Regions from separate parts of the Halopseudomonas phragmitis genome, predicted to be linked through region 3. Evidence: predicted binding sites of a transcription regulator. Region 3 holds the regulator's gene; each other region holds the start of a gene.
The links. Region 3 encodes LexA, which represses DNA repair genes until DNA is damaged. Its sites were predicted from a motif close to CTGTNTNNNNANACAG; they were not measured.
Positions count from the first base shown of each region.

Region 1: the regulator LexA is predicted to act here: its motif matches at 1,674-1,689, upstream of recN (DNA repair protein RecN).
Region 2: the regulator LexA is predicted to act here: its motif matches at 3,850-3,865, upstream of recA (recombinase RecA).

Region 1 is NZ_CP020100.1:472,495-480,511, reverse strand. It holds gene recN (DNA repair protein RecN) at 1-1,643, opposite strand, end outside; gene grpE (nucleotide exchange factor GrpE) at 1,836-2,417, shown strand; gene dnaK (molecular chaperone DnaK) at 2,506-4,425, shown strand; gene dnaJ (molecular chaperone DnaJ) at 4,534-5,673, shown strand; gene dapB (4-hydroxy-tetrahydrodipicolinate reductase) at 5,687-6,490, shown strand; gene BVH74_RS02160 (hypothetical protein) at 6,549-7,319, opposite strand; gene carA (glutamine-hydrolyzing carbamoyl-phosphate synthase small subunit) at 7,674-8,017, shown strand, end outside.
Region 2 is NZ_CP020100.1:3,919,270-3,927,286, forward strand. It holds gene BVH74_RS18055 (MBL fold metallo-hydrolase RNA specificity domain-containing protein) at 1-1,144, shown strand, start outside; gene BVH74_RS18060 (LOG family protein) at 1,172-2,248, shown strand; gene BVH74_RS18065 (regulatory protein RecX) at 2,266-2,703, opposite strand; gene recA (recombinase RecA) at 2,769-3,806, opposite strand; gene BVH74_RS18075 (CinA family protein) at 3,910-4,419, opposite strand; gene BVH74_RS18080 (BRO-N domain-containing protein) at 4,788-5,648, opposite strand; gene BVH74_RS18085 (hypothetical protein) at 5,645-6,112, opposite strand; gene BVH74_RS18885 (hypothetical protein) at 6,109-6,282, opposite strand; gene BVH74_RS18090 (DUF4435 domain-containing protein) at 6,651-7,496, opposite strand; gene BVH74_RS18095 (AAA family ATPase) at 7,483-8,017, opposite strand, start outside.
Region 3 is NZ_CP020100.1:2,771,978-2,779,994, reverse strand. It holds gene BVH74_RS12955 (CsiV family protein) at 1-261, shown strand, start outside; gene BVH74_RS12950 (S-methyl-5'-thioinosine phosphorylase) at 329-1,069, opposite strand; gene BVH74_RS12945 (mechanosensitive ion channel family protein) at 1,069-2,211, opposite strand; gene nagZ (beta-N-acetylhexosaminidase) at 2,220-3,206, opposite strand; gene BVH74_RS12935 (L,D-transpeptidase) at 3,221-3,739, opposite strand; gene BVH74_RS12930 (TetR/AcrR family transcriptional regulator) at 3,797-4,483, opposite strand; gene lexA (transcriptional repressor LexA) at 4,684-5,292, shown strand; gene BVH74_RS12920 (SulA-like leucine-rich domain-containing protein) at 5,304-5,810, shown strand; gene BVH74_RS12915 (hypothetical protein) at 5,884-6,123, opposite strand; gene BVH74_RS12910 (DUF6586 family protein) at 6,181-6,693, opposite strand; gene topA (type I DNA topoisomerase) at 6,704-8,017, opposite strand, start outside.

The DNA.
Region 1 (8,017 bases), 1.7 Mb from region 3:
TGGGCCAATGACTCTTCGGTCAAGTCCACGCCGCCGAGCATGCGCGCCACTTCCTGAATGCGGCCGCTCTGGTCGAGTTCGTCAATCCGGGTGCGGGTTGAGTCCTTTTTTTGCTCCTTGCGCACGAACAGATGCTGATGCCCTTGGGCTGCGACCTGGGGCAGGTGGGTGACGGTAAGCACCTGGCCGCGCTCGCCAAGCTGGCGCAGCAGTTGACCGACGATCTCGGCGGTGGGGCCGCCAATGCCAACGTCCACTTCGTCGAATACCAGAGTCGGCACCCGTGACGTTTGTGCGGTGATGACCTGAATCCCCAGGCTGATGCGTGACAGTTCGCCGCCGGAGGCGACCTTGGCCAGTGGCTTGGCGGGCTGCCCGGGGTTGGCGCTGACCAGAAACTCGACGCTTTCCAGTCCATTGGGTGGATAGTGGCCCGGGTTCAGGGGCGCTAGCTGTAGTTCGATCCGCCCGCCCGGCATGCCCAGACGCTGAATTTCACTGGTGACAGCCTTGGCCAGTTTTTGCGCGGCTTTGTGGCGAATGCCGGATAGTTTGTCGGCTAGTTGCTGGTAATGCTCGCGGTAGGCCTTGAGTTCGTCGCCCAGGCGCTCGATGTCGGCATCGCGTTGCTGGAAGCTCTCCAGTTCGTCGATCAGGCGCTGTTGCAGGGCCGGCAGCTCCTCGGGGTTGACCCGGTGCTTGCGGGCCAGTTCGTAGATGCTGCCCAGCCGCTCTTCAACTTCCTGCTGGCGTTGTGGGTCGGCCTCAAAGTGATCCAGGTAGCGGCTCAGCTCACCAACGGCTTCTTCAACCTGGATCTGGGCGCTGGCCAGCAGATTGTGGGCTTCGTTGAGGTGGCGGCTGTGTTCGGTCAGGCCGCCCAGGCGGTTGAGGCTGGAGGTCATGGCCTGCAGCACGCTGCCAGTGTCGTTCTCGCTGCACAGGTTGATCACCTGCTGGCAGGCCATCAGAATCTGTTCGGCATTGGCCAGTTGACGCTGTTCGCCTTCCAGCAACTCCAGTTCGCCATCGAGCAGGCTGAGGTTGTCCAGTTCTTCAAGCTGGTAGCTCAGCAGTTGCAGGCGCGCCTCCTGTTCGTCGTTGTGTTCGCTGGCCTGCTGCAGGGCCTGCTCGGTCTGACGGCAGCGCTGTGCGGCCAGTTGAATCTGGCGGGCCAGGTCGCTGGCGCCGGCGTACTCATCGAGCAGCCGGCGATGGGTCTCGGTCTTGAGCAGTGACTGGTGCTCATGCTGGCTGTGGATGTCGATCAGCATTTCGCCGAGGGTCTTGAGATCTTGCTGGGGGCAGGGACTGCCGTTGATGTAGCCGCGCGATCGGCCTTCGGCGGTGATCACTCGGCGCAGAATCACCTGTTGCTCGGGGCTGTCCAGGTCACGATCGTCCAGCCAGGCCTGGGCTTCGGGAATCTTGCTGATGTCGAAGGTGGCGAGGATGTCGGCCTTGTCGGCGCCAGGGCGCACGGCGCCGCTGTCGGCGCGGTCGCCCAGGGTGAGTGCCAGAGCGTCAAGCATGATCGATTTGCCGGCCCCGGTCTCGCCGGTAATGGCGCTCATGCCGCCTTTGAGCTCAAGTTCGAGATGGTCGACAATGGCGTAATTGTTCACTGCCAGATGTACCAGCATGACCTTGCTCCCCTCCGGTGATTATTTGTTCTGGTTATTTATACAGTACTTATGTTAGCTCCGACAAGAGCTGAGGATTCCTTCGCGCCAGCCCTTGAAGCTGGCGCCAGCGTCCCCATATAGGCTGTCACTATGGGTTGCTTATTTTTCGCTTAATCGGGCTGTATGCCCTTTGCATCACAGGAGATTTCCATGGCGGATGACTATAAACAGGATCTGAACGGCCAGGCGCCTGACGCTGGGGATGTGGTTGAGACCCAGGCCGACGAGGATCTGGCCGCCCGTGTCGCCAGTCTGGAAGAGCAACTGGCGACAGCGCAGGACCAGTTGCTGCGCGCTGCTGCCGATGTGCAGAACGCCCGTCGTCGGGCCGAGCAGGATGTCGAGAAGGCGCACAAGTTCGCGCTGGAGCGCTTCGCCGGTGATCTGTTGCCGATTCTCGACAGTCTGGAGCGTGGCATGGAGCTGTCCGATCCCAATGATCCGGCGATCAAGCCGATGCGCGAAGGCATTGAGCTGACCCTGAAAATGTTTACCGATACTCTGGGTCGCTTCCAGGTCCAGGCAGTGGAGCCGCATGGCGAGCCCTTCAACCCTGAGCTGCATCAGGCCATGGCTATGGAGGAGAGCGCCGCTGTTGAGCCCAATACCGTGCTCAAGGTCTTCCAGAAAGGCTACACCCTGAGTGGTCGTTTGCTGCGTCCGGCGATGGTGGTGGTGAGCAAGACCCCGAGTGATAAACCGGCCGCGCCGCAAATTGACGAGCAGGCTTGAAATTGCTGTGAGCGCCCCCATTTAGTGGGCATGACAGATTGAACCGGCCGCGGGTAAAGCGGCGAGCAGATTCGGAGAACGAGTAATTATGGGCAAAATTATCGGTATCGACCTGGGGACTACCAACTCCTGCGTCGCCATCATGGAAAACGGTGCCACCAAGGTGATCGAGAACGCCGAGGGTGCGCGCACTACCCCGTCCATCGTCGCCTACACCAACGATGGCGAGACCTTGGTTGGTCAGTCGGCCAAGCGTCAGTCGGTAACCAACCCGCAGAACACCCTGTATGCGGTCAAGCGCCTGATCGGTCGTCGGTTTGACGAGGACGTGGTGCAGAAGGACATCAAGCTGGTGCCCTACAAGATCGTCAAGGCTGACAACGGTGACGCCTGGGTTGAAGCCAAGGGCGAGAAAATGGCACCGCCGCAGGTGTCGGCAGAAGTGTTGAAAAAGATGAAGAAAACCGCCGAGGACTACCTGGGCGAGCCGGTTACCGAAGCGGTGATCACCGTGCCGGCCTACTTCAACGACAGTCAGCGTCAGGCCACCAAAGATGCCGGCCGGATTGCGGGCCTGGAAGTCAAGCGGATCATCAACGAGCCGACTGCCGCAGCGCTGGCCTACGGCATGGACAAGGCCCGCGGTGACTCCACTATCGTGGTTTACGACCTTGGTGGCGGCACCTTCGACGTGTCGGTGATCGAGATCGCCGAGGTTGATGGCGAGCATCAGTTCGAGGTGTTGGCCACCAATGGCGATACCTTCCTCGGTGGTGAGGACTTTGACCTGCGCCTGATCGACTACCTGGCCGACGAGTTCAAGAAAGAGAATGGCGTTGATCTGCACAACGATCCGCTGGCTCTGCAGCGCCTGAAAGAGGCTGCCGAGAAGGCCAAGATCGAGCTGTCCTCCAGCCAGCAGACCGACGTCAATCTGCCGTACATCACTGCCGACGCCTCCGGTCCCAAGCACCTGAATGTCAAGGTGACCCGGGCCAAACTGGAGTCGCTGGTCGAGGATCTGGTCAAGCGCAGCCTTGAGCCGTGTCGTGTGGCGATGAAGGATGCTGGTCTGGATGTGTCCGACATCAATGAGGTGATCCTGGTCGGTGGTCAGACCCGGATGCCGATGGTGCAGAAGGCGGTTACCGAGTTCTTCGGCAAGGAACCGCGCAAGGACGTCAACCCTGACGAGGCTGTGGCCATCGGTGCGGCGATTCAGGGTGCGGTACTGGCCGGTGACGTCAAGGATGTGCTGTTGCTCGATGTGACCCCGCTGTCACTGGGGATCGAGACCATGGGTGGGGTGATGACCGCGCTGATCGAGAAGAACACCACTATCCCGACCAAGAAGTCGCAGGTGTTCTCGACTGCCGATGACAACCAGACGGCCGTGACCATTCATGTGCTGCAGGGCGAGCGCAAGCAGGCTGGACAGAACAAGTCGCTGGGTCGCTTCGATCTGGCCGATATCCCGCCGGCGCCGCGCGGCGTGCCGCAAATCGAGGTCAGCTTCGATATCGATGCCAACGGTATTCTCAACGTGTCGGCCAAGGACAAGGCGACCGGCAAGCAGCAGTCGATCGTGATCAAGGCCTCTTCGGGTCTGAGCGAGGACGAAATCGAGCAGATGGTGCGTGATGCCGAGGCCAATGCCGAGGAAGATCGCAAGTTCGAGGAACTGGTCACTACCCGTAACCAGGGCGATCAGCTGGTGCATGCCACTCGCAAGACCCTCAAGGAAGTAGGCGACAAGGCCACTGACGAGGAAAAGGCAGCGATTGAGAAAGCCCTGGCTGAGCTGGAAGAAGCAGTCAAGGGTGACGACAAGGAACTGATCGAAGCCAAGATCAATGCCCTGTCAGAGGTCTCCGGGCCGGTGGTGCAGAAGATGTATGCCGAACAGGCACAGGCCGCCCAGGCGGGTGAGGCTCAGGCCGATGCGGCACAGGGCGGCGCCGATGATGTGGTGGACGCCGAGTTTGAAGAGGTCAAGGACAACAAGTGATGTCCCGGCCGTCTGTACCAGCAGACCGGTAACTGTGCCAGGCAACGCGGGACTTAGCTCCCGCGTTGCCGTTTGTGCCGCAAGCGTGTTGTGAAGGAAACGGAAACGATGGCCAAGCGTGATTATTATGAGGTGCTGGGCGTGGAGCGCGGCGCCAGTGAAGCCGAGCTGAAGAAGGCCTATCGCCGTCTGGCAATGAAGTATCACCCGGATCGCAATCCGGACGATAAAGAGGCGGAAGAAAAGTTCAAGGAGGCCAACGAGGCCTACGAAGTGCTGACCGATGCCCAGAAACGTGCTGCCTATGACCAGTATGGGCATGCCGGAGTCGATCCGAACATGGGGGCCGGGGCCGGTGGTTTTGGTGGTGGCGCTAGTTTCTCGGACATCTTTGGTGATGTGTTCGGCGACATCTTCGGTGGTGGCGGTGGGCGTGGTGGTCGTTCCAGCGTGCAGCGTGGCAGTGATCTGCGCTATACCCTGGAACTGGACCTGGAAGAGGCTGTGCGTGGCACGACCGTAACCATTCGGGTGCCGACGCTGGCCGAGTGTAAGACCTGTAACGGGACTGGGGCCAAGAAGGGCTCAAGCCCGGTCACCTGTACCACCTGTGGCGGGCATGGTCAGGTGCGTATGCAGCAGGGCTTCTTCTCGGTACAGCAGACCTGTCCGCGCTGTCATGGCAGCGGCAAGATGATTACCGACCCCTGTGGCGACTGTCATGGCCATGGTCGGGTGGAAGAGCAGAAGACCTTGTCGGTCAAGGTGCCGGCTGGTGTGGACACCGGCGACCGCATCCGCCTGGCGGGTGAAGGGGAGGCCGGGGTCAATGGCGGCCCGTCGGGCGACCTGTATGTCGTGGTATCGGTGCGTGAGCACAAGATTTTTCAGCGTGATGGCAAGAATCTGTATTGCGAAGTGCCGGTCAGTTTTGCCGATGCTGCGCTGGGTGGTGAGCTGGAAGTGCCGACCCTGGATGGTCGGGTCAAATTGAAAATCCCTGAAGGCGCCCAGACCGGCAAGCTGTTCCGGCTGCGTGGCAAGGGTGTGGTGCCGGTGCGCGGTGGTTCGGCAGGCGACCTGCTGTGCCGGATCGTGGTCGAGACGCCGGTCAATCTGACCAAGCGCCAGCGCGAGCTGCTTGAGGAGTTGCGCAGCACCCTGGAGGCCGAAGGCTCCAATCAGTCGCCACGGGCCAAAAGCTGGTTCGAAGGGGTGAAAAACTTCTTCGAAGACATGAAATTCTGAGCGGAGCGAATCCATGAGACGAATCGCAGTGATTGGCGCCGCCGGGCGTATGGGCAAGACCCTGATCGAGGCCGTGACCCAGGCTGAAGGTGCGGCATTGACTGCCGCCATCGAGCGTCCGCAGAGCACTCTGGTTGGGGCTGACGCCGGCGAGTTGGCCGGGGTTGGGCGCCTGGGTGTGACGGTGGCCGGAAGTCTGGAGCAGGTGCTGGATGATTTCGATGTGCTGATCGATTTCACTCATCCGACCAGTACCTTGGTCAATCTGGAGTTGTGCCGGGCCCATGGTAAGGCCATGGTGATTGGCACTACCGGTTTTTCCGAGGAGCAAAAGCAACAGATCGCCGAGGCGGCCAGGCAAATTGGCGTAGTGTTTGCCCCGAACTTCAGTGTGGGTGTCAATCTGTGTCTGAAGCTGCTGGATATGGCTGCCCGGGTAATGGGTGACGATGCTGATATCGAAGTGATCGAAGCGCACCATCGGCACAAGGTCGATGCTCCTTCGGGCACGGCGCTGCGCATGGGGGAAGTGGTTGCCCAGGCGCTGGGGCGTGATCTGCACAAGGTTGCAGTCTATGGTCGCGAGGGTCAGACCGGCGCGCGCGAGCGTGAAACCATTGGCTTTGCCACAGTGCGGGCAGGCGATGTGGTAGGTGATCATACTGTGCTGTTCGCCACTGAAGGCGAGCGGGTGGAAATCACCCATAAGGCTTCAAGTCGGATGACTTTCGCCAAGGGGGCTGTGCGTTCGGCATTGTGGCTGGAAACTCAGGCTGCGGGCCTGTATGACATGCAGGATGTGCTGACGTTACGCTGAGTGTGGTTGAGTGGACAAGGCCCGGCCAATGCCGGGCTTTGTCGTATCTGGGGTGGGCTTAGCTGCTTTGACTGGCGACCCGGACCTGTTCGCGGGCCAACATGTCCAGGGTCTGTATGTTGCGTTGCAGATAAAAAGCGGCGATGGTCGGCACCCAGTCCTCGTAATACTTGATCAGGCGCGGCTGGATGAAAGTGTATTGTTTGTCCAGTCGACTGAGTGTGGCCTGCTGGTCGGGGAATAGGCTGTGCAGCTGGCTGGCGCGCTCGGTGATGCGTTTGTCCATGGCGGCAAAGATGCCCTCATCGGCGTCCATGAAGTACACGCCAACTGAGCTGAACATGGTGTTCTGGTATAGCAGCAGGATCTGGTTGGTTTCCAGGCTCTGCTGGTGCAGGGTCAGCAGTTGCTCTGGCGCGCCGCCGATCTGCTCGCTGTAAAGTTGCGCGGCGGTGCGTTCCAGGCGGCCATGGGCCTGCATGATGCGGTTGACTGTGGCCAGGTTGAAGTGTGCTTCATCTTCCGGCTGTCCTTCCAATTCGCGGATCAGGTTGACGAAATCGGTATAGGGGTTGCGTAGTTCGTTGGGGTTGCCGAGCTGGCGCAGGAGCTGGTCCATGCGGGTCAGGGCCTGGTTGTAGGTTTCGCGGTTACCAGGTTCGCGTACTCGCTCATAGAGGTTGTTGTCGATCAGCAGGTAGGTTCCGGTGATATAGCCTTCACTGCGGAACTCATGCAGGGTTTGCAGGCGCTGAAGGTCGGCCTGGGCCAAGGGCGCCATGCACAACAATGCCAGCACGATGACGATGCGTTTCAGGTGCACTACCATGGTGTTGTCCCCGAGTTTTTCTTTTTGTTGTGATGCAAGTCGTGACCGTTAGCTAAGGTCTGTGCTGCCGGCGGGGTGGCGCTTGGACAGATGACTGCATGCGTTCATCGGGGGTTTTATCACAGTTGACCGAAGGATGAAACACAATGGGATTGTGTCCGGTTGTTGCGGTCGGGCGAACGGTGCCATTCGGTGTGGATATTTTGGGGTCAAACCGCTAGACTATGGCGCTAATCTGTCTATCTAGCGCGTATCTGACAATGCCTTGTAGCGGGATGTGGTGTCACGGCACCCCATTCCCGCTTTTGTGCAGCCCGCGTTTGGTAAAACGTGTCAGCTCAATCGGAGGTTTTCTTGTCCAAGCCAGCCATTCTCGCCCTTGCCGACGGCAGTATTTTTCGCGGTGAGGCCATCGGCGCCGACGGCCACAGTGTCGGCGAGGTCGTGTTCAATACGGCCATGACCGGTTATCAGGAGATCCTCACCGATCCGTCCTACTCCCGCCAGATCGTAACCCTGACCTACCCGCATATCGGCAATACCGGTGTTACTCCCGAAGATGTTGAAGCCGATCGGGTGCACGCTGCCGGTCTGGTCATTCGCGATCTGCCGCTGCTCGCCAGCAGTTGGCGCTGCAAGCAGAGCCTGCCCGATTACCTCAAAGACAACGGCGTGGTGGCCATTGCCGGTATCGATAC
Region 2 (8,017 bases), 1.1 Mb from region 3:
GCCCAGCGCCGAACTGCTGGACCTGATGCTCAAGGACTCGGCGGGCCTGCAGGAACGTGATGCCGAGTGGGAAAACCGCTGGCGCACCCGCTCAGGCAAGCCCCTGATCAAGCCACTCTACACCCAGCGTGATACCGAACTGGCGCTCGAGTTACTGCAACCGCTGGAATACCGCCAGCCGACCATGGTCGCCAAGGGTATCGAGGTCTGCTTCCATGAAGCCGGACATATCCTCGGCTCGGCCATCGTCGCGGTAACCATACACGAAGCCCATAACCTGACGCGTAAACTGGTGTTCTCCGGCGATCTTGGTAACCAGTGCTCACCCTTGCTGCAGCCGCCGGCCACCCTGGATGAAGCCGATCTCGTGCTGATGGAGTCGACCTATGGCGACCGCGACCATCGCAATCAGGAAGAAACCCTGGCCGAATTGCAGCAGATACTCGACCAGGCCTGGCGAGAGGGAGGCAACGTTCTGATTCCCAGCTTTGCCGTCGGCCGCACTCAGGACCTGCTCTACTACCTGGGCAAGTTCTACCAGAACGGCACCCTCAAGCAGCAAGCGGTGTTTCTCGACAGCCCCATGGCGATCGCCGCTACCGATATCTACAGCCGCTACCTGCCTGCCTCCGAGCAGGAGCGCAAGCTGGCCGGCGATGGCCAGCGCCGAGGCCGGCTCTACAACTGGTTGCCAATTCTCAAATGCACACCCTCGCCGGAAGAGTCCATGGCCCTGAACCGGATCAAGAGTGGAGCGATCATTATTGCCGGTAGCGGCATGTGTACTGGCGGCCGGATAGTCCATCACTTCAAACACAATATCTGGCGCGAGGAGTGTCATCTCGTCATTCCAGGCTTCCAGGCCAAAGGCACGCTGGGCCGGCGCCTGGTCGATGGCGAGAAGCAGATTCGGGTCATCCACCAGAATCTGGCAGTGAAGGCTCAGATCCACACCCTCGGGGGATTTTCCGCCCATGCCGGGCAAAGTCAGTTGATCAACTGGCTCAAGCACTTCAAACATTGCCCTGAGTTGTATCTGGTGCATGGGGAGCTGGAAAAGAGCCAGATATTGGCAGACACCATCCATCAACAACTGGGCTGGCCCGCCAGCATTCCTGAGCAGGGTGAGCAGATCGCATTCTGAGCAGCAAAGACTGCCAAGGAGCCTCTCATGAGCGACGAACTGGGACCTGTTGACTACCTCAACCGTCACTGGCAAACCACTGGCGAAGGCGTGCAACAGAAGCTCGACGAACTGGTCGAGCTGACTGCCGGCAACAGTGGCAATGCCGAACTCTACCGCGAGATGCTACATGGCGTGGTGCGCATGGCCCAGGCTGATCGCAACCGCTGGGACGCCAAGATCATGCTGCAAACCATCCGTGAACTGGAGCAGGCCTTCGCCCGCCTGGATCAGTTCAAGCGCAGCCGCAAGGTTACTGTGTTCGGCTCGGCACGCACTCCCCGCGAGCACCCCGCTTACAAGCTGGCCCAGGATATGGGTCGGCAATTGGCGCGTCATGATTTTATGGCGATCACTGGCGGAGGTGGCGGGATCATGGCCGCCGCCCATGAAGGCGCTGGCCTGGACAATAGTCTTGGCTTCAACATCACTTTGCCGTTCGAGCAACGCTCAAACCATGTGATTCATGAAACTGATCATGATTTGCCGTTCAAGTTCTTCTTTTTGCGCAAGCTTTTCTTCGTCAAGGAAGCCGACGCCCTGATCCTCTGCCCCGGTGGCTTTGGTACTCTTGATGAAACCCTGGAAGTACTAACGCTGATCCAGACAGGGAAAAGCCCGGTGGTTCCGGTGATCCTGCTCGACACCCCTGACGGCAACTACTGGACAAGCCTGCTGCAATTTCTCAACGAACAGCTCTGTACCAACGGCTACATCCACGAGGCCGACTTTCGCCTGATCAGCCTTGTTCACTCAGCCGAGGACGCCATACAGGTTGTCCTCAACTTCTATCGCAACTATCACTCCTCGCGCTGGATCAACTCGCATTATCTGCTGCGCCTGAACCACCCACTCAAGCACAACGCCTTGCGTCAGCTTGAACAGCAGTTCACCGACATCTGCGTGGAGGATGGTTTCTGTCAGGATCAGGATTGCCGTCAGGAGCTGGACGAACCGGAATTCAGCCATCTGCATCGTCTGAGCTTCCGTTTCAATGGCCGCGATCATGGCCGGCTGCGGGAGTTGATCGACTTCGTCAATCAGCCCGAGCACTTGCAATACTGAGGGTTGGCGCCTGAAGGTTAGAACTCGGAGCCAAAACCCCGATACAGCATAAAGCGCAGCTGTTTGGCCCGGTCTTTGGGATCGCTGGCCTTGCCTTCGGGGAAGCGCTTGTTGAAGGTTTCTTGGGCCCGCGCTGGCCAGTCCCAGCACGCATCGCCCAGCACCTGCTCGATCAGGCTGGCAGCCACACCGCGCTGGCGCAGCTCCTCCCGCAGACGCTGCGGCCCATAGCCGCGCTGACTGCGGGCATGGACATAGGCTTCGCAGAAGCGCTCGTCACTAAGCAGGCCGTCATCCTGCAGACGATCCAGCTCGATCTCTGCCTGCTCGCTGGTCGCACCGCGCTGCTTGAGCTTGCGCAGCATTTCGGCATAGCTATGCTCACGCCGCGCCAGCAGATCCATGGCACTGCGACGAATCGCCTGCGGGCTGTCGAGCTGTGAACGGCGAAACATGGTCACTCCTCATACAACAACGGGCCACCCGTAGGCAGCCCGTTGCTTAGACCTAGCAACCTGGTTCAGGCGTCCAGTTCGGCGCTGTCTTCAACCGCCGCCTTGGCATTGCCCGGCTTGGCCAGCAACTGGTCGCGAATGGCCTTCTCAATCTCGTCGGCCACCTGTGGGTTGTCTTCGAGGAACTTGGCGGCATTGGCCTTGCCCTGACCGATCTTGCTGCCCTGGTAGCTGTACCAGGCACCGGATTTCTCGACCAGACCAATCTGCACACCCAGATCGATGATCTCGGCATTGTGGTAGATGCCAGTGCCGTAGAGGATCTGGAACTCGGCCTGGCGGAACGGCGGAGCCACCTTGTTCTTGACCACTTTGACCCGGGTCTCACTACCGACCACTTCGTCACCGTCCTTGACCGCGCCGGTACGGCGAATATCCAGGCGCACCGAGGAATAGAACTTCAGGGCATTACCACCGGTGGTGGTTTCTGGGTTGCCGAACATTACCCCGATCTTCATACGGATCTGGTTGATGAAGATCACCAGGCAGTTGGCATTCTTGATGTTGCCGGTAATCTTGCGCAGTGCCTGAGACATCAGACGGGCCTGTACGCCGACGTGATGATCACCCATCTCGCCCTCGATCTCGGCCTTGGGTACCAACGCCGCTACCGAGTCGACAATGATCACGTCAACCGCATTGGAGCGTACCAGCATGTCGGTGATTTCCAGCGCCTGCTCACCGGTATCGGGCTGCGAAACCAGCAGGTCGTCGACGTTGACGCCAAGCTTGCCGGCGTACTCGGGGTCCAGTGCGTGCTCGGCATCGACGAAGGCGCAGGTGGCGCCATGCTTCTGTGCCTGGGCAATGACCGACAGAGTCAGGGTGGTTTTACCGGAAGATTCCGGGCCGTAGATTTCAACGATCCGGCCCTTGGGCAGTCCACCAATACCGAGGGCGATATCCAGCCCCAGAGAACCAGTCGAGATAGCCGGAATGGCCTGGCGCTCATGGTCGCCCATGCGCATCACGGCGCCTTTGCCAAACTGACGTTCAATCTGACTCAAAGCCGCGGAAAGCGCCTTCTTTTTGTTCTCGTCCATTGTGCATCCTCTCTGGAGTGACGGGTGGTCGACGAATCAACTACTGTATATTTGGTCAGTATTATTCCATAGAAGACTGGCCTCGCCTACCCCTCTTTTCAGTTCAGAGTGCCAACGGCTTGGCAACCCGCTTCTCCAACCCTTCCAGCGCCTTGAGCACGGTCTGGGCTCGCACTTCACGGCGGTTACCCTGCAGTCGTCGACACTCGCTGTGCACCTCACCGCCGCGCACCGCCCAGGCAAACCATACAGTGCCTACCGGCTTTTGCGCCGAACCGCCATCAGGCCCGGCAATGCCGCTGACTGCCACCGCCAGATCGGCACCGGCGGCCTCCAGGGCGCCCTGAGCCATGGCCCGCACCACAGGTTCACTGACCGCACCGTGCTCGGCCAGGTCGGTTTCGCTAACCCCCAGCAGGCGTGCCTTGCTGGCGTTGGCGTACGTAACGAACCCGGTCTCGAACCAGGCCGAGCTGCCGCTGACCCGGGTAATGGCCTCGGCGATACCGCCGCCAGTACAGGACTCGGCGGTGGTTACCGTCAGTCCATGACGGCGCAGCGCATTGCCAAGCCGGGCAGCAGCGGTATCGATCAACGGATCGTAATGCGACATGTGTTCTCCTTGAGCGGGTTTGCGTAGACTATCGGGCTGTTTTCATTCGACTGACCAGGGACTTTCATGAGCCGCGCCGAGAAATCCGCCAGCCATACGCCAATGATGCAACAACGCACCGCATAAACTCGACAAAATCTTTTATTTTCAATCGGTTGAAGCAAAGTTACTGCGCAGCAGAAATAGAAAAAATAGCGCTTATTGGCATGTAATGGCGCACACTTTGCCCCAATCCTGCCCCACGCTTGCGGCACTTACGCACCCCAAGCACCCGCTGCACTGGCAGGATATACCCCCAATACCGCACACCACCAGCCCGCTCAGCTGACAGGCACAGCACTGCCAGATAAATGGCGGGCGATCAGAGCCTATGAACAGGCCCTGACCGGAATCATTGACTGACAAACCTCCAACGCAGGCAAAGTATCCAGTTGATACACATACGGCCGCGCCCCACCTGGTCTAGTAGGTGACAGCCGCACCCGCTTGTAGCCGAGCAACCGCAGGCAGCTACCAACGGAGGTTTGGGTGCCTCGATCATTGACCAACTGCAGGGCTTCTATCACTTGCTGCACGCTGAAGCCTTGCGGCCAATCATTGGCAACCAGGTGTGCGCGGATGCGTTGCTGCAGCTCATAGGCCTTGCGCTGTGGCGCGGGCATGTCTGGGCCATCCAGCCAGGGGCTGGCGTCCAACTCGGCTGCCAGATCCACCCCGGTGGTGCGCTCGGCGGCCTGGTTGGCGCGGGTGGCGGCCAGCCGGCGCGGCATGCCCATGCTGCGGCCGACGGTGTAGAGCGAGCGGAACACCCGCCCCGCAGCCACCACCTCTTCCGCTTCTACCCGTGACGACCTCGGTACCGGCTCGGGGTCAGCTTGCGTGTTGGGCATAACGTACCCGCCATATTTGCGGATGCTGGGCAGCACCTCAGAGGTGACCCACTTCTTAAAGCGCTTGGCCGAGGCCTTGCGGCTGCGCAGGATGGCGGAATACAGGCCGGATTCGTTGATGATGGTCATCTCGCGGATCTGCGAAACACCATTGACCGAGCTGGTACCCACATTGTGGGTACCAGCTTCATCAGAATCCAGCATACGAGTCATCTTCTCCGCATCCCGATACTCAAGCGCTCGCGACAGATCGCTCGCTACCCACCACGGCTCACCATCCACAAGCACCACACGCACCGGCTTGTCATCAAACGCGAACTCGATGATAGGCTGGCTCATGACTCACCCTCCCCGCAGCGCTCATCAGAATGCAGCCCGGCATTGACCAGGGCCAGCAGCGCCTTATCGCTCTGGGCATCCAAGCCGCCTTCCAGATTGCATGCAGCCACCTCTAACCACGCGTCCAGCTCAGAGAAAAAGCCAACCACCTGGCCGCGCAGTGCTGCTTGCTCCGGCGTCAGCACGCTCGCAGCGGGAGGCCCGATCATGTCCAGCACGATCCACTGGAGCGCGCCCAGGCCTTCAGGGCGGCCGTGCTGCTTGAGGTACTTCAGGTAAATGCGAGCCAACCCACGCCCCGCATCGTTACCACCGGCGTAGCCGCCCGTTCTGGGCACAGCCCAAAAGCTGAACTGGGTGCGGCCGCGCACTGGGCCAATGAAGGGTAAGCGATGCAGCGGGAGATCCCGCCGGTTGTTGAAGTGCAGCGGAGCAGCCGCCGACGCCTGCGCTTGAACGCTCATTGGGCACCTCCACGCGCTTCCAGGTCACGGGCTTTGGCCATGGCGGTGTTATACCGCTTGAGCCGGACAGACAGGGAGGAGTCAGCGTGCAGCGCGGTCAGTGCCTGGGCACGGTAGCGGGCGGCGCGATTTTTGAACGGATTGAGGGTAAGAACGGGAAGTTTCGGCATGATCACAGGCCTCTGGTATGCGGTGCTTTCCGCTTACCCCGTCGCCAAACAGGGTGAGCGAACCGTGCAGGTTGGCGAACCGGCTACCAGTAACCGGCAGACCCGAAGGTCTCCCACACGGCCCGCCCATAAAGGCCTTGCCGTGTTGCGGACACAAAAAAACCGCGAAAAGGCGGTGTCCGCCTGGTAGTTACGAGTCGCCAAACCCTTGTCGCTGAATTTGCAGTGACGTAGAAACAGTAGCCGGATTCCGGCCCTTGGTCAACGGTATAGTAATACTGTACGCGAACATGGTGGCTCCAACGGTGGGTACCCTTTCGAGGATACCCATCGCCAAATACGGTTCCACTCAAGTCGATGTAGTTGCTCTATGCATCGGCCAAAGCACCAATAGCCTCATTTACTGCTTGCTGATAGAACGCAGACTCAGGGCGGCGTCTAATGGAGTTCTTTAGACACCCAACCGCACTGGCATAAAGAGCATCAAATGAAACACTCTTCTTTGCATTTGATGCACCGGTATTCTTGGAAACATACTTCTGCACCAAGCTTTCAAGGAAATGCCCCCGAATCAGATTTCTCGTACTTACGTTCGACTCTGCGATTCTTTTAGCCGCCTCTGCAAGCTCCTCCGCTGAGAAAAGCTTTCCCACCTTAGCAAGGTGCGCTTGCAGCTTCTGTAAATCAAAATCAGGCGACTTCTCAGACACCATAAACCTAGTGCAGTTATCGGGGACCACGGCAACACCGCGCTGGTAAATATGATTTGCGCAGTCGTATAACACTAGCTGCTCCACAGCCCGAAAGACGTCTTCAAACCACCGTTCGCAGTCAGCCTGGGTTGCACGCACTGCACGACACCACACGAACGATATCTCTGCGACTGACTCAACGTTGTACAGGCAGTTTTCGATAGAGTAGCCGTGGGTGTAGAGAATTCGAGGGTCTTGAATATTCTGCCCTGAAGCACGGATAAAGTCCGAATCTCGTGCTGCCAGAACTTTAAGATCAGCTTCTAATATCTCATTTATTTTCCTGTCAACTTCTGGTGCACCATACATGGGAAGCACTTCAACCGACACGTCAGACAACTCATCAAAGACTACCTTCCAGAAGGGTATATCGTCATCCCCTTCAACATACAAAACGACGTCGCATCGATAAAAAAAGTTCAACACATTTTCTGCATCGGCAGAATAATCAAGAGACGACATGAAGGATATCCTCCATATCAATTATCGACCCCTTATATTTACTTGCAATTTCAGGGGAGTGGGTAGCCACGACTACCTGCGCATTGGGATTAAGGCTTTTAATGGCAGGCACGACTCTCCGCTGCCATGCAATATGAAGAGACAACTCCGGCTCATCAGCCAAGAATATATACGACTCCTGTCTCTGCAGCACTGCTTCAGTCAGCAAAATAAGAAGTTGTTTCTCACCAGAGGAGAGCTTAGAAACCGAGAACTTTTTTGGCTCAACAATTGTCAGAACCCCTGAATCAAACTCAAACCGCTTGCCAACAATAAAGTCAGAAATAATTTTCAGGAAGAGATCTAATTGACTAAAAACATCTTTGCTGTCTTTCTCAGCTTGAAGCGATAACTCGTAAACTTTACTGATACGTCTGGAAGCCTCGATCGGAGTAAAGTCTAACTGGTCATCACGCTCAACTCGATCAACTCGCTCACCGCGCGCCTTAAGCTCCTTACGTTCCCGCTCATCATCCAACCAG
Region 3 (8,017 bases):
GAACAGCCTGCCGACGATAGCTTGCGTGTGGCCGTGACCAGCGGCACGGAAAACGCCCTGGGGATTTATCCAGTGCAGGGCCTGGTCCGCCTGAGTCAGGAACGGGCCCTGGAGGCCGATGTAAGCTTCTGGCTCAATCACAATGTGCAGGGTCAGGCCGTCAGTGAGCACCTGCGCCAGAATCGTCGCCTGCGCGTGGACGAAGTCCACTACCTGGACCACCAGGGCATGGGCATGCTGATACGGGTGTCACGCCTGTAAGCCAGCCAATCGGCCGCTCGACGCCCGAGTCAGAGGGTGTCGCAGCGGCTCTCCCCGTTCAGGTACCTTAAAGCGTGCCGATCACTCCAGCCAACACCGCTCCAACCCGCGCCATCCCCGCAGCCATCACCGCCTCGATATCCTCCATGCGGATTGGTCCCTGGGCCTTGCCTGCCGCCGGATTGACCACCAGGGCCAGGCAGGCGTAGGGAAGTTCCAGCTCACGAGCCAGCGCAGCTTCAGGCATCCCGGTCATACCGACAATCGCACAGCCATCACGCTCCATCCGTCGAATCTCGGCTGCGCTCTCCAGTCGCGGTCCCTGAGCCGCGCCATAGATCCCATTAGAACTGTGGGCATAACCCTGTGCCACCAGTACTGCCAGCAACTTCTGGCGCAACGACTCGTCGTAGGGCTGGGTAAAGTCTATGTGAGTGACCTGCTCCAGATCGTCCTCGAAAAAGGTCGAGGCCCGCCCCCAGGTGTAATCGATTACATCATCGGGCACACAGAAGTGCCCCGGCGGCATCACTGCATCAATGCCACCCACCGCATTGACCGCCACCACCGCCGTCGCCCCAGCCTCGCGCAAGGCCCAGAGATTGGCGCGATAGTTGACCCGATGAGGCGGAATCCGGTGCGGATCACCATGACGGGCCAGAAACAACACCTCACGCCCGGCCAACAGGCCCCGCACAAGCTCCGCCGAAGGTGAACCAAACGGCGTCTCCAGCGATTCTCGGCCCGTTACCTGCAACTCTGGCAGACGCGTCAGCCCGGTGCCACCGATGATCGCCAGACAGCCCATCAGGCGTGTTCCGGCGTAACTGGACGCGACTCGGGACTGTGTTCCACCTCACCCGAGCGCAGCCGCAAACCTTCCGGCACATGCAAAGTCGAGGTCGGGAATGCCACCTGGGCCTCGTGCTCATCGATGATAGCCAGAATCTTCAGCAACACATCCTCCTTGATCCGGTGGAACTCGGCCCATACCGGGGTGGTGAAGCAGTAGATGAAGAAATCCACCGACGATGGCGCGCAACGGTCAAAGTAGACCATCTGAGTCTGGTCCTGGGCGATTTCCGGGTGTTCTTTGAGCATCTCCCGAACCGCCTTGACGATTGGCTCCATTCGACTGATATCGTCGTAGCGAATACCAATATGCTCATAGATTCGCCGATGACTCATGCGCGACGGATTCTGCAGCACAATATTGGTAAACACCGCATTGGGAACATAAATTGGTCGCTTGTCGAAAGTACGGATGCGGGTCAGACGCCAACCAATATGCTCAACCGTACCTTCGATTTCCTTCTCCGGCGAACGAACCCACTCCCCCACCGAAAAAGGCCTATCCAGATAGACCATCAGGCCGCCGAAGAAGTTGGCCAGCAGATCCTTGGCAGCAAAACCCACCGCCAGACCGCCAATACCACCAAAGGCCAATACCCCGGACACGCTATAGCCCATAGATTGCAGAATCACCAGTGACGAGGTGATCACCACCGAAATTCTAAGCAGCTTGCCGATTGCGTTGACCGTGGTCTTGTCGATCGGCTTTTCCCGGCAATTTGGGTCAACCAGGCGTTTTTCCACTTCCAGCGCCAGGCGAATCAGGAACCAGGCCAGGAGCACAATCAATAGTACCGACTGGAGCTTATCCAGCACCTCAGCCAACCCGTCATCCATCTGTGCGGCGGTCACCTGGGAAGCCCATAACAGGCCCATACTCCAGATCATCACCCATAACGGCCGACGCGCAGCTATCACCAGCGCATCATCCCAAACCGTGGAGGTTTTCAGCGCCCGCTGCTCAACCCGGTCCAGCAGCAGCTTGCCCAGATAGGCTGCGACCAATGAAATGAAAATAATCGCGAAAACCTTGTATATCCAAAGTTCTCCGCCCAACGGCAGAGACTCGAGCGGCAAGCTTTCCAACAGTTCATCCATATCCACAGTTACACCAACTCCCATTGCTTCAAGTCATGCACTGCCTGCGACCAGTTCGGCAATGCCTTGTAATCCAGCCCCGGGCGCGAGCGGGCCAACATCCTGGCCAGGCGTAGCGGCTCGCTGATCCCGCGCTGCTGACAGTGCACCAGCGCCTGCTCAGCCGCCGCCCGGTCATTGCATACCAGCAGCATGTCGCAGCCCGAATGCAGAGCGGCATCGACCCGCTCCGGCATGCCACCCACGGCGTGAGCACCGGCCATGGTCAGATCGTCGCTGAAGATCACCCCATCAAAGCCCAGCTCGGCACGCAGGATCTGCTGCAACCAGCGTCTGGAAAACCCCGCCGGCAACTCATCGACGGCCGGATACACCACATGCGCGGGCATAATGCCGTCGAGCAACGGCGCCAGTGCCGCGAACGGCTTGAGATCCGTGGCGCGGATCTCGGCTTCGCTACGCTCATCAACCGGCAAGGCAAAATGCGAGTCGGCCTCAGCCCAGCCGTGACCGGGAAAATGCTTGCCAGTAGCAGCCATACCCGCGGCCTGCAAGCCCTCGATGTAGGCCCGACCCAACTGGCTGACCTGATCAGGATCACGGCCCAGAGCCCTATCACCAATGACCTGGCTGCGACCATAGTCCAGATCCAGCACCGGCGCGAAGCTGATATCAATACCGCAGGCCAACATCTCGGTCGCCATCAGCCAGGCCGCCTGACGCGCCACCTGTGACGCCTGCTCCCCGGCTCGCAAGCCGATTTCGCGCAGTGGCGGCAGGCGCAATACATCGCGGCGCAGACGCTGCACCCGACCGCCCTCCTGATCGATGGCGATCAGCATATCCGGGCGCAATGCACGAATGGAGCGAACCAGCTCACGGACCTGGGTCGGCGACTCGGTATTGCGAGCAAACAGAATCAGACCGCCAACTTCAGGCTGGCGCAACAACTGACGGTCGTCCGGGGTCAGCCAGGTTCCAGCCACATCCAGCATCAAGGAAGCATGAGTCAAGCAGAATCTCCAGTCAGGGGGCCTGTCGCCCCGTCATCAATAATTACCTGGCAACCGACCGGCGTCAGCTCGAAGAGTTCCAGCATGTCCTGGTTACGCAGGCGAATGCAGCCATGGGAACGCGCAACACCCATTGGCTGGTCGTCGGCGGTGCCATGCAGATAGATATAGCGACGCTGGGAATCACAATCGCCGCCACGGTTGAAGCCGGGTTGCTCGCCACACAGCCAGAGAATTCTGGTCAGAATCCAGTCGCGCCGGGGGTACTGCGCAGCCAGTTCCGGCGACCACAGCTCACCGGTTGGACGTCGCCCGACAAACACCGCCCGCAACGGCTGACCATCACCAATCCGCGCCCGGATGCGGTGTCGCCCCCGAGGCGTACAGCCCGAACCCTCACGCTCTCCGGCGCCATTGACTGCGGTCGAGACCGGGAAATGGCAAACCGCCTGACCGGCCTGATAGCCGGTCAGGGTCTGTTCTGACAAGGATATGCGGATCAGATCCAGTTGCATGCGCACCTCCGGGAAAGTGCACACCATAACGGATAGACGGGAAACTGATAAGGGCCGTCAGACCCTTTCGAGCAATTCACCGCGGCGCGGGTCACTGCCACCGGGCAGCCCGGAGCCTTCAGCACGCATTCCAGCGGCAAGGAAAGGTACCATCAGATGCAGCACATCATCGACCCCGGCCTGGCTGCCGAACTCAGACTCGGCAATGGCACGCAAAGCCTTCATGCTGGACATGGTGAACGCGGCACTGCCAAGCATGAAATGCACTCGCCAGAACAGCTCCTGGGGTGGCAGTTGCGGCGCCGCCTGCATCAGAAAGTGCATATAGCGGTGGAATACCTTGCCGTAGACCTCTCCCAGGTATTTGCGCAAGTGGCCCTGACTCTGACTGAAAGCCAGCCCGAGCAGACGCATGAAGATCGACAGGTCATTGCCGCTGCGAGGCTTAACTGCCAAGGCCTGGCGCACCAGCATCTCCAGCAGCTCCTCCAGAGACAACGAACTGCCGCCTTCACGCTGATGACGATCAAGCTCCTGCTCAAGGCTTGCAACGAAGGGGTTGAGAAAACGCACGAAGACCGCTTGAATCAGCGCCTTCTTTGAACCGAAGTGGTAATTGACCGCCGCCAGGTTGACCCCGGCCTTGCTGGTAATCAAACGCAGGGAGGTCTCAGCAAAGCCTTTTTCCGCGAACAATTGCTCGGCGGCGTCCAGGATACGTTCAACAGTTTCCGACTGGGCCATTAAGGCAGCTCCCAAAATACAAACAGATGTTTGAAACATACGTTTCAAACATCCTGACTGTCAAGTCAATTCAGGAACCAGTACTGTTTTTATCCGGTAGTTACCTTTTAACCAGTAGAACCGTGTCTGACAAGACTCTTGCCTCACGGTGATAACTGTATATAATCACAGTTACTGGATAAAAACACAGGTTAGTCTCCATGCAAAAACTGACGGCACGGCAACAACAAATCCTGGCCTTCATCAAGGAGTACATGGACGCCAATGGCTATCCGCCGACTCGGGTCGATATCGCCCGGGTTTTGGGATTCAAATCGCCCAATGCAGCAGAAGACCACCTCAAGGCGCTGGCCCGCAAGGGCGCGATCGAAATGATTCCCGGCGCCTCACGCGGCATCCGCCTGCCGGATCAGGGAACTGAGGTTGATGAAGACCGCCTACCCGTTATCGGCCAGGTCGCCGCCGGCCAGCCGATCCTTGCCTTGGAAAACATTGAAGACCACTGCCGGATCGACCCCTCCTTTTTCCGCCCCAAAGCCGACTACCTGCTCAGGGTGCGAGGCATGAGTATGAAGGATATTGGCATCCTCGACGGCGACCTGCTGGCAGTACACCGCACCAGCGAAGCCCGCAACGGCCAAGTGGTAGTCGCCCGCGTCGGCGACGAAGTAACAGTCAAGCGTTTCCAGAAACAGGGACGCAAGGTTTCGCTGATAGCCGAGAACCCGGAGTTCGCCCCCATTGAAGTAGATCTGGGCGAACAGGAACTGACCATCGAAGGTTTGAGTGTCGGCGTCATCCGCCGCTGAAGGAGTTGAGCATGCAGTACCGCCAAAGCCACCCCCGTATTGAACAGGCCGAGCTCTTCCACAACGCCCTGATGGCATCACGCAGCCGTCTTGAGTCTCTGACCACCCCGGTCAGTGAAGAGGCTCTCACCAACAACGAGGACGCTGGCGGTTTCAGCGAAATCAGTCTCAACGGCGCACCTCGCCATTGCCTGCAGTGGCTGGCTCCGGTCCTGAGAGAGCTGAGCCAGGCTCGGACCCCGGGCTGGCTGACCCTGGTCGACCCTCCTGAAGCTGTCAGTCACGGCTGGTTGCGCCAAGCAGGGCTCGACCCCTGGCGCATTCTGATCGTGCGCTCCAAAACCGGCATGGATAGTTTCAAGCTGACTTGCGAACTGCTGCGCCTGGGTTACAGCCATACCGTAGTAAGCTGGCACCAAACCAGTCAGCAGCAGGCCGCCCTATTGGAGAATGCTGCTCGCTCCGGTAGTTGTCGTAGCCTCAACGTGCGCATGGAAAGCACTCAAGCCGCCGCCTGAAACAAAAATGCCCGCAACGTTTGTTGCGGGCATTTACCCTTGAATGCCGGGTCGCCAAACCCTGAGCGCAGCATCAGTGCAGTACGCGGTGCTCCGGAATGTAGTCATCTTCTTCCTCATCCATGACCTGCCCGGCGACCTGCATCCCAGCACTGATCATAGCCTTGGCCACCTCAATGTAGTGTCCTTGCAGATATTCCTGAGCATCGGCAGAAAACTCGATGGTCAAGAGCGGCTCGCCCTCCTCGTCCGAACGACGAAGGGCCACTTTACCATCGGCCAGCTCTACGATTTCGAGAAAGGGTGAAGGCATGACTGTATTCTCCTGTAACGGGGGCAGTGTACCACAATCACCACAGCCCTCGCAGACTTACCACTCCTGCATCCCATCTCTATAGCAACTCACCCGCTCATTGAGCGCCGCCAGTGCTTCCTCAGCCTGCGCCATGCCCCACTCCTTCGCAGGCTCCAATGCGCTGCTGGCGATGATCTGCTCATCAGCTCGTGGTTTGCTTTCCTGCGGCTTGGGCGGCGCCTGCAATTGTTGCCAGGCGGCCAGCAGACCGGCCAGCCAGGTTTCCTTGTGCAGCGCCAATTCATTCAGCTCGGCCAGCTCGGGGCCCGGATAGCGCTCAGCGACCCGGCCATCGAGCACCTGCTCTACCGTGCGCACATCCAGCAACGGCCAGCGGTAACGATCAGCCACTTCGTGAATGACCGCCAGCACCGCCCGGTACAGGTGAAAGACCACATGTTCACGGTGATAACGAGCCTGGGTCACGGCATCAAGTGCACCCGACTCAGCTGCCTGGTGCCAACTGGCCAACGACCAACGGGCAAAGTGCAAGGCCTGATTGGTGCGGGTATAAACTTCATTGGCCATAATTCACCTCTCAACGCTTGGCTTTGCTGCGGCCATCGTCCACCGACCACTGCTTGCCGTCATAGAAGGCCCGCCAACCCGTCGGCTTGCCTTCCACCTCACTCTGTACATATTGCTCTTTTGTCTTGCGGCTGTAACGCACAACCGTCGGATGACCATCCGGGTCTTTTACCGGAGCATCGAACAGGAAGTGGTATTTTGGATCGATTTCAGCCTGATGCGGCAGCAGCTCGGCCACCAGCGGCGCCCGGGTCTCGCGGTTCTTCGGGAACTGACTGGCAGCCAGGAACAGCCCAGAAGCGCCATCACGCAGCACGTAGATATCATCAACCTTTTCACAGCGCAGCTCAGGCATCTTCACCGGATCCATCTTCGGCGGCGCGGCCTCACCATTTTTCAGTAGCTTGCGAGTGTTCTTGCAGACGCTGTTGGTGCAGCCGAAGTACTTGCCGAAACGACCGGTCTTGAGCTGCATTTCACTGCCACATTTGTCGCACTCAAGGGTCGGGCCATCATAACCCTTGATCTTGAACTGCCCTTCTTCGATCTCAAAGCCGCTGCAATCCGGGTTATTACCGCAAACGTGCAGCTTGCGCTTCTCGTCGACCAGATAACTGTCCATCGCCGTACCGCACAGCGCGCAACGATGACGGGTACGCAGTACCCGTGACTCACCTTCGTCATCATCCTCAGCCACTTCGTTGCCCGGCACCAGGTTGATGGTCGCCTTGCAGCGCTCTTTGGGCGGCAGTGCATAGCCAGAGCAGCCGAGAAACACCCCAGTCGAGGCGGTACGGATCATCATAGGCCGGCCACATTCGTGGCAGGCGATATCGGTCAGGGTTGGCTGATTAGCCCGCATTCCCTGCCCTTCGGTACTTGCTTCGGCTGCGCTGAGCTTGCGCCGAAAGTCGGCATAGAACTCATCCAGCACCTGCTTCCAAGGCACCCCGCCCTGAGCCACTTCATCCAGCGACTCTTCCATATTGGCAGTAAAGCCGTAGTCCATCAGGTTGGGGAAGCTTTCGCTGAGCCGGTCGGTGACGATATCGCCCATCTTTTCAGCATAGAAGCGCCGATTATTCAGGGTCACGTAGCCGCGCTCCTGAATGGTCGAGATGATCGCTGCATAGGTCGACGGCCGGCCGATACCGCGCTTTTCCAGCTCCTTGACCAGACTGGCCTCGGAGTAGCGAGCCGGCGGCTTGGTAAAGTGCTGCTTGGGGTCAAGCTTGTTGAGCTTGAGTGCGTCCTGGACCTGCAGATCCGGCAACACCTCGTCCTCGCCGCCCTTGCCTTGCGGCGGCATGACCTTGGTGTAACC